DNA from 4 places in the Sphingobium sp. WTD-1 genome. Region 1 is predicted to be linked to each of the others. Evidence: riboswitches for the same ligand, from Rfam matches in the RefSeq annotation. Region 1 holds a riboswitch; each other region holds the start of a gene.

Region 1 (2,196 bases):
CTTTTGAGGTCGACGGCGGGATAATGCTGGGCCTTGAGGATCGCGATCGCCGGATTGCGCCGCGCCGGCATGCCGATCACCAGATCGGGGTTGGTCGCCAAAATCTGCTCGGCCGATCCGTCGAGGATGGGCAGGCCCTTCGTTACGGCAGCCACCGCCGACATCTGTCGATCGCCGGCGTTATGGGTCAGGCCGGCAATCTGGTCGCGATCGGCCAGCGCGACCAGCAACTGGTCGGCGCACAGGTTGAGTGACACGATCCGTTGCGGACGTTTGCCTGCATTAGCAGGCTGGCGCGCGGTGGCCGCCCATAATGTGGCGCCACCGATGAGGGCGATCAGCAGGGCGATCATCCCCTTACCGGGGCCGATGGGCGCAAATATCCGCATGGCCACCTCCCTTAGCCCGCGCGCTCCTCCAGGCAAGGAAGATTGACGCTCCAGTCGGGCTCGCCTATCGCCCGGACTGCGACAGGTTCCCCAGTAGCGGGGATGAAAAGGGAATGGGGTTCAAGACCCCGGCTGCCCCTGCAACTGTGAGCGGCGAGCTTTTGTGCCACATGCCATTGGGACCGCAAGGTTCTGAGAAGGCGGCATGAATCAGCGATGACCCGCGAGCCAGGAGACCTGCCCGTCGCGGTCGTCCTTCGCGCGGACAGGGTGTGCCGAGCGGACGGGGGTGAACCCGCGTGGCGACAGGTGGACCGCAAATTGCGGGGACCATGTCGCGCCCGGCCGGGCACCGATATCGTCCCTGGGATGCGGTCCCTCGTCCGGGGGCTTATATGTTCAAATATCTGACTTTCTGTTCTTTCCTTCTCTCCACCACCGCTTTCGCCGAAGAGGCGCAGCAGGCGCCACCGCCCGATGCCGCCGCCGATGCCGGCGCATCCTCGATCCTCGTCACCGCGACCCGCCTCGCCACGCCGGTCGATCAGGTGCCGGCCTCCGTCACCGTGCTCGACAAGGCAGCGATCGACCGAGCACAGGATCTGGGCGTCACCGAATTGCTGCTGCGCACGCCCGGAGTCAGCATCTCGCGCAATGGCGGCTATGGCACGGCGACGTCGCTGCGCATCCGCGGCGCGGAATCCGACCAGACCGTGGTGGTGATCGACGGCGTGAAGCTCAACGATCCCTCTTCGGCCGGCGGCGGCTATAATTTCGCAAACCTGCTGGCCGGCGATGCCTCGCGCATAGAAGTGCTGCGCGGTCCCCAGTCGACCCTGTGGGGCAGCCAGGCGATCGGCGGCGTCGTCAATGTCGTCACCGCCATGCCCGAAAAGGCGCTGGAGGGCAGCTTCGACATCGAGGCGGGGTCGCGCGACACGGTCAGCGCCCGCGCGGCGCTGGGCGGCAAGACGGGGCCTGTCAGCTGGCGGATTGGCGGCCAGAGTTTCACCACCGAGGGCATTTCGGCGATCAGCCCGGCCTTTGGCGGCAAGGAGAAGGACGGCTACACCAACCGCAGCGTCACCGGCCGGGTCGAGGTTGCGCTGGCGGATGGGATCAGCGCGGACCTGCGCGGTTATTATTCCGATGGCCGTGTCGATTTCGACGCGACCAGCGCGGACAGTCCGGCCTATGGCACTAATCGCGAATTTGTCGGCTATGCCGGCCTCAATGTGGCGCTGTTCGATGGCCGGTTCCGCAACCGTTTCGGCTATGGTTATACCGACACCGATCGCGACAATTACGACCCGCGCAACCCGCGCAAGCAGACGTTCGACGCAGCCGGGCGCAACCAGCGGCTGGAATATCAGGGCAGCTTCGCGATCGCCGACGGCTGGACCGCGCTGTTCGGGGTGGAGAATGAGAATAGCCGCTTCCGCAGCGTGTCGCCTTCGGCGTCGCTTTCGGTCCCGATTCCCGATCCGGCCCGCGGCAAGGCGGAGATCACCAGCGTCTATGGCCAGCTCAATGCCCAGCCGATTACGGGCCTGACCCTGACCGGCGGGCTGCGCTATGACGATCATAACCGCTACGGCGGCCGCACCCTCTTTTCCGCCGGTGGCGTCTGGGCGCTGCCGACCGGGACGGTGCTGCGCGCCAGCTATGGCGAGGGGTTCAAGGCGCCGACCCTCTATCAGCTCTTTTCCGAATATGGGAACCAGGCGCTTGATCCCGAACGCGCCCATGGCTGGGAAGCTGGCGCGGAGCAGCGTTTCTTTGGCGAGAAACTGCGACTGGGCGCGAC
Region 2 (2,196 bases), 1.1 Mb from region 1:
GGAATATCGCGCCGGCAAGGGCGCGGACGGCTATGCCTGGGAGGGCGAGGGCTGGATCGGCGGCGACATCAACCGCTTCGCGGTCAAGAGCGAGGGCGAGGGGGCGTTCGGCGGATCGCTCGAACGGGCCGAGGTGCAGGCGCTCTACAGCCGGGCGATCGACCCCTGGTTCAACCTGCAGGCGGGCGTGCGGCAGGATTTCGGCGAAGGGCCGGACCGCAGCTATGCGGTAATCGGCATCGACGGCCTGGCGCCCTACTGGTTCGAAGTCGGGGTCGAAGCCTTCCTGTCGACCAGGGGCGACGCCCATCTGCGGCTGGAGGCGAGCTATGACCAGCGTATCACCCAGCGGCTGATCCTGCAGCCCGCCGCCGAGTTCAATCTGGCGGCGCAGGATGTGCCCGAACTGGGGATCGGCGCCGGCCCGTCCGACATCGAGCTGGGGCTGCGGCTGCGCTACGAGATTGCCCGCGAGTTCGCGCCCTATGTCGGCGTCAATTGGGAGCGCAAGCTGGGCGACACGGCCGACCATGCCCGTGCCGCCGGCGACAAGCCGTCGGCCACCAGGCTGGTGATCGGCCTGCGCGCCTGGTTTTGAGAGGCGCTTGCAGGTCGCCTGATATTCGATTATCGATCCCGCCGATCCCGCGCCGCACGGCATGGGATCATGATCGCGCCGGTGTCCCGAAAGGGGCTTAATAGGGAATGCGGTGCGGATGGCCCTCTCATGCAGGGTGTCGTCCAAATCCGCAGCTGTCCCTGCAACTGTAAGCGGTGAGCGCGATGTACATGTGCGGACGGCAGAATGCCCGATCCGCCAGCCACTGGGCCGGACGCTAAATCCTGCGAGGCCTGGGAAGGCCGTGCATCAAGCGATGACCCGTGAGCCAGGAGACCTGCCGGCGTCTGGTCGCTCTTGCCTTGGTCCAGGGGATGGCCGCGGCACGGTACCTTCCGTCTGAGCGACGAACGAGCGGCTGGGGCCGCTGCGACGACGCGCGTCGGTTGCCCTTGGGCGCCCGGCCGGCGCGTGTGTCGGACGTTCGCGCGCGTGCCGCTCGTGAAGGTTGCCCCCGCCCGTCGAACGCGGCGCCGGATGGGGGAATAAATGAAGTCCATTATCGTTTCGCGGGCCGCACTGGCCTTGTCCTTGTGCCTCGCATCGCCGGCTCTGGCCGATGAAGGGGAGGGCGACAGCATCGTCGTCACCGGCACCAGCCTGGAAGAGACGCTGCCGCAGCAGCTGTCGCGCTATGGCCATGCGATCGAGATCGTCACCGATACGCAGATCCGCGATGCCGCGGCGATCGACACCGCCCGCGCGCTCGAAGCGGTGCCGGGCCTGTTCATCCGGTCGCAGTCCGGGCCGTTCAGCTATGTCGACATCGCGCTGCAGGGATCGCGCGCCAAGGATGTGCTGTGGACGATGGACGGCATCCGCCTCAACAACCGCCTCTATGGCGGCACGTCGCCCAATGACACCATGGCCGCCAGCATGATCGAGCGGATCGAGGTGCTGAAAGGGGGCGAAAGCCTGTTCTACGGCACCCAGGCGGCGGCCGGCGTCATCAATGTCGTCACCCGCGATTTCAGCGACGATCTGGGCGGCCAGGTCAATGCCAGCCTCGACAGTTTTGCCGGCACCAGCCTGGACGCCTATCTGCGCGGCGCGATCGGCCAGCATCGCTTCGTGGTCTGGGGCAATCGCAGCCAGTCGGACGGCTATCGCCCCTATGACGTGATGCAGCCGAGCGCCACCGATCGCGCGCGCGGCTATGATCTCTGGTCGGCGGGCATCAAATATCAATATGATATCGCGCCGGACCTGCGCCTCAACGCGCTCTACCAGCACACCAAGGCCGATCTCGACAATATCAGCGCGACGCGGACCAAGGAGAGCCGCAACGACCGCAACGAGGAAGTGGCCAGCCTGCGCCTCGACTATACCGGCGAGGATGGCGTGCAATTCTTCCTCAAGGGCTATTTCCACGACTGGAAGACCGCCTATGTCCAGATCCGCAATCCCATTCCGGCGGGGCCGCCACAGGTCATCTACCCGGCCGGCACCTTCTGGGGCTATCAGGATTATGGCGGCAGCGCGGTGGTGCAGCTCAACATGCTGCGCGGCATCGACACGCTGATCGGCTATGATTTCCAGAGCTTCAACGGCCGCGACGACGTCCTGCTGATCGCGCC
Region 3 (2,196 bases), 640 kb from region 1:
GCCGATATCATAGCTTTTCGAGCGCTCCGGCCGCAGCGCGCTGTTGCCGCTATAAGTGTCGTAGAGCTGATAAAGGGACGGCGCCTTGAACCCCTCGCCATAGGAGAGGCGGATATTGGTCGCGCCGGCGTTCGGCGTGTAATTGGCGTTAGCGCCAAAGGTGGTCGCGCCGCCGAACTGGCTATGATCGTCATGGCGCAAGCCCCCGGTGACGGCGAGGCCGGTGAGCGGCTTCACCACCGCCAGTGCATAGACGCTGTCGATGTTCGCCTTCGCGCTCGCTATGTCGCCAAAGCCGAAATACTCATAGTCCGGCCGCTCATGCTCATAGCCGAAGATCAGCTTGGCCTGATCCACCGGGGCATAGACGCCTTCATATTCGAAGCGCAGATTGGTGCCCGAATAGCCATAGTCCGGGTCGGTGCCGCGCACGAAATAATAGTCGCGATCGTTGCGCAGCCAGGTGACGGCGGCGCGGTTGGTCAGCTTGCCGTCGAGCAGCGCCAGGTTGATCCCGGCATAGCCGACATATTGGTCCAGCTTGCTGACGTCGCTGCTGTCGGCCGGCGCGCCGAAGAAGCTGTCATAGTCGAGATCGGCATGGATATAATAACCGCGCAGGTCGAGGCTCAGAGTGTCGGAAAAGGCGATCTTCAGCTTGGCGTTGGTGGCGATATTCTCATAGCCGTCCTTCTCCACGCCGCCGAAGGACCGGCCGACCGAGGAAATGCCGTCGGTGTTGAAATAGGCGACGCCGACGCCGCCCGACACCGCGCCACGCGTGCCCGACACATCGGCCTTGGCGTTGAGCGTGTCGCTATAGCCATAGTCGGCCGAGGCATTGACCTCGAAACCCTCGCTCGGCGCGCCGGTCATCACATTGACCACGCCGCCGATCGCCTGGCTGCCATAGACCACCGAGTTGGAGCCACGCAGCACTTCGATCCGGCGGATATTGCCGGTCAGCAAATGACCGAAATCATAGCCGTCGCCGATGCCGCTCGGGTCGTTGACCTTGACCCCGTCGATCAGCACCAGCGTCTGGGTCGTCTCCGCGCCGCGCAGCGACACGCCGGTCACGCCGCCGGTGGAGCCGTTGCGGCTGAAGCGGACGCCCGGCGTGGTGGCGAGCAGGTCGACGACATCGACCGCCTGGCGCGTCCTGATCGTGTCGGCATCGATCACCGTGATCGCCTGGCCGACCTCGTCGCGCGGCTGTGCGATGCCCGAAGCGGTGACGACGATATCGTCATCCTGGGCCAGTGCCGGCGTAGCGGCCAGCAATGCGATCAGCGAAATCCCCAACATCTTCATTTTATCGTCCCCCGGCGTCCGTCGATTTGGAACCGGGGCGTCCGCACAAGCGGTCGCTGCATGGGGATCGGGAAGACGCCAGCGCCCCGCCCCACGCACCGATGCGGCCCCGGCCGCCATGGGCGTCGCTCGACGGAAACACCGCGCCATGGCCATCCCCTGGGCCAGGGCAAGAGCGACCAGACGCCGGCAGGTCTCCTGGCTCGCGGGTCAGGGCAGCGATGCGCCAGCCTTCCCGGACTCGTCCGTCCAGTGGCCGGTTCCGGCCCTCCCCTTTTGAAGAGCCTGGGAACCCTGCGCATCGCGCTCACCGCTTACAGTTGCAGGGACAGCCGCGGATTTGGAAGGGCTGCGCCCCCCCCGCACCGCATTCCCGTTTTCAGCCCTTGCGGGCACCGGCGCGATCATGCGCGTCCGGGGCTTTTGACCGCCCCGGCGCGCGGCCCCCATAAGCCAAAGCACAAGCCCTGCCAAGCGGGCCAGGATCGCCCCGGCGGATCGTTGCGCGGCGCCGGCGGGCGGCTATGCAGGGGCCTCTTGCCGGGAGACGCCACATGACCGATTCGCTTGCCATCACTGCCGCCGACGTCGCCGATGCCGCGCGGCTGATCGCGCCGGCGGCGGTCCGCACCCCGCTGATCGAGAATGCCGCACTCAACGATCATTGCGGCCGGCGGGTGCTGGTGAAGTTCGAGGGCGCCCAGCATAGCGGATCGTTCAAGTTCCGCGGCGCCTATAACCGCCTCGCCCGGCTGAACGATGCGGAACGGGCGGCGGGCGTCGTCGCCTGGTCCTCGGGCAATCATGCCCAGGGCGTCGCCTTTGCCGCACGCCTGCTCGGCATACCGGCAACGATCGTGATGCCGGCCGATGCCCCGGCGA
Region 4 (2,196 bases), 260 kb from region 1:
CCGCGCACCCCGATCGCCAGCCCGACGCTAACGCATGAACGACAGGGACACGCGCCTGTTCGCGACGCCGGCGGGAGTGCGCCTCTGCCCGATCGACCAGATGGCCGATGGCAAGGCGCGCAATTTCGTGCTGCAGATGCGGGCCGGCCGCTTCCATGGCTTTGCCGTGCGGGATGGCGATCATGTCGCCGGCTTTGTCGACCAATGCCCCCATGCCGGCCTGCCGCTCGCCCAGCAGCTCGATGATTATCTGACCCCGGATGGCAGCCATATCCGCTGTAGCTGGCACGGCGCCATTTTCCGCCGCGAAGATGGAGTCTGTGTCGGCGGGCCGTGCGTCGGCCAGCGCATTGCGCCCTGGCCGCTCGCCATCGCCGATGGCTGGATTGTCACCGCTGCCCAAAGCGACTAGGAACCGGCCCAGGGACGGCGCTTCGCATCGTCCCGACATGATCGCGCCGGTGCCCCCACGGGGGCTTAAAATGGGAAGGCGGTGCGGATGCCATGGCATCCAAGTCCGCAGCTGTCCCTGCAACTGTGAGCGGCGAGCGTGATGAACAAAGCTGTCCCCGATGCGGGATCAGCAGCCACTGGGCCGGACGCTAAATCCTGCGAGGCCTGGGAAGGCCGTTCCTCCCGCTATGACCCGCAAGCCAGGAGACCTGCCGGCGTTTAGGTCGCTCTTGCTTTGGTCCAGGGGATGGCCGGGGCACGGTGTTCCGTCTGAGCGACAGGTTGGCGGCTGGAGCCGCGCGGTCACGCATCTGCGGGCGAACAAGCGCCCGTCCGCGATGCGGGCCGGCCGTGCGTGCGCGCCCGGTTTGCTCCCGCCCCGGTTGCTCCGGCGCGCGAGTATTTGTCATGGCCAACACTGCATCTGCCAAGATTCCGACCACCGTCATCACCGGCTTCCTGGGCGCGGGCAAGACCACGCTGATCCGCCATCTGCTGGAAAATGCGAAGGGGCGCCGCCTCGCCCTCATCATCAACGAATTTGGCGATGTCGGCGTCGACGGCGAACTGGTGAAGGGCTGCAACGACGCCGCCTGCCCCGAAGAGGATATCGTCGAGCTGGCCAATGGCTGCATCTGCTGCACCGTCGCCGACGATTTCCTGCCGACCATGACCGCGCTGCTCGACCGGCCGAGCCCGCCCGACCATATCATCATCGAAACGTCGGGGCTGGCCCTGCCCAAGCCGCTGGTCAAGGCGTTCCAGTGGCCCGACATCCGCACCCGCGCCACGGTGGACGGCGTCGTCGCGCTGATCGATGCCGATGCGGTCGCCGCCGGCCGTTTTGCCACGGACGAGGCGGCGCTGGCCGCCGCGCGAGCCGCCGACCCCAATCTGGACCATGACAGCCCGCTGGAGGAATTGTTCGAGGATCAGCTCGCCTGTGCCGACATGGTGGTGCTGAACAAGAGCGACCTGGTCGATGCCGACACGCTGGCCGCGGTCGAGGCGCAGGTCGATGCCGAGACGCGGCCTGGCGTGAAGATCGTCCGCGCCGCCCATGGCGCGGTCGACATCGGCGCGCTGCTGGGCATCGTCGCGGCGGCGGAGGATGATCTCGACGCCCGCCCCTCCCACCATGAGGCGGAGGGCGAGGATCATGATCATGATGATTTCGACAGCTTCGTCGTCGACGGCGATGCCGTGGCCGATCCCGACACGCTGGTGCAGGCGCTGTCCGCGCTGATCGCCCGGCATGACGTGCTGCGCGTCAAGGGCATGGTCGCGGTCGCCGGCAAGCCGATGCGCCTCGTCGTGCAGGCGGTCGGCCCGCGCATCCAGCATTTCTTCGACCGCCCCTGGCAGCCGCAGGAAGCGCGCCGCACCCAGCTGGTGGTGATCGGCCAGAAGGGGCTGGACCGCGCCGCGATCGAAGCCGACATCCAGGCCGTGCTCGGCTGATGCATCTTCTGTCCGCCACGCCGGGAACGATCAGCGACGGCGAGGAGGCGATCGACCTCGACCAGCCGCCCGGCGACATCGTCATCCTGACCGTGGCGGACAGCGACCTCGCCTGTTTCGCCGCCGCCGCCGCGCGCCTGCCCGATGATGCGCCGAGCGTGCGGCTGGCCAATCTACTGCAGCTCAAGCACCCCTATTCGGTCGACCTCTATGTCGAGAAGGTGATCGCCAGGGCGCGCTTCGTCTGCGTCATCCTGCTCGGCGGCAAAAGCTATTGGCCCT

What was found. A riboswitch is a leader RNA that binds a small molecule or an ion and turns the genes downstream of it on or off. The one in region 1 is predicted to bind cobalamin.
Region 2: another riboswitch for cobalamin. It lies ahead of N6H05_RS07245 (TonB-dependent receptor plug domain-containing protein); the one in region 1 lies ahead of N6H05_RS02080 (TonB-dependent receptor plug domain-containing protein).
Region 3: another riboswitch for cobalamin. It lies ahead of N6H05_RS23990 (TonB-dependent receptor plug domain-containing protein); the one in region 1 lies ahead of N6H05_RS02080 (TonB-dependent receptor plug domain-containing protein).
Region 4: another riboswitch for cobalamin. It lies ahead of cobW (cobalamin biosynthesis protein CobW); the one in region 1 lies ahead of N6H05_RS02080 (TonB-dependent receptor plug domain-containing protein).

What each region holds. Positions count from the first base shown of each region.
Region 1 is NZ_CP119127.1:390,697-392,892, reverse strand. Features, by position in the region: gene N6H05_RS02085 (ABC transporter substrate-binding protein) at 1-389, opposite strand, end outside; cobalamin riboswitch at 456-648, shown strand; gene N6H05_RS02080 (TonB-dependent receptor plug domain-containing protein) at 785-2,196, shown strand, end outside.
Region 2 is NZ_CP119127.1:1,454,877-1,457,072, forward strand. Features, by position in the region: gene N6H05_RS07240 (copper resistance protein B) at 1-598, shown strand, start outside; cobalamin riboswitch at 661-918, shown strand; gene N6H05_RS07245 (TonB-dependent receptor plug domain-containing protein) at 1,109-2,196, shown strand, end outside.
Region 3 is NZ_CP119127.1:4,832,869-4,835,064, forward strand. Features, by position in the region: gene N6H05_RS23990 (TonB-dependent receptor plug domain-containing protein) at 1-1,314, opposite strand, end outside; cobalamin riboswitch at 1,486-1,729, opposite strand; gene N6H05_RS23995 (threonine ammonia-lyase) at 1,869-2,196, shown strand, end outside.
Region 4 is NZ_CP119127.1:647,674-649,869, forward strand. Features, by position in the region: gene maiA (maleylacetoacetate isomerase) at 1-38, shown strand, start outside; gene N6H05_RS03335 (Rieske (2Fe-2S) protein) at 35-412, shown strand; cobalamin riboswitch at 443-684, shown strand; gene cobW (cobalamin biosynthesis protein CobW) at 862-1,914, shown strand; gene cobN (cobaltochelatase subunit CobN) at 1,914-2,196, shown strand, end outside.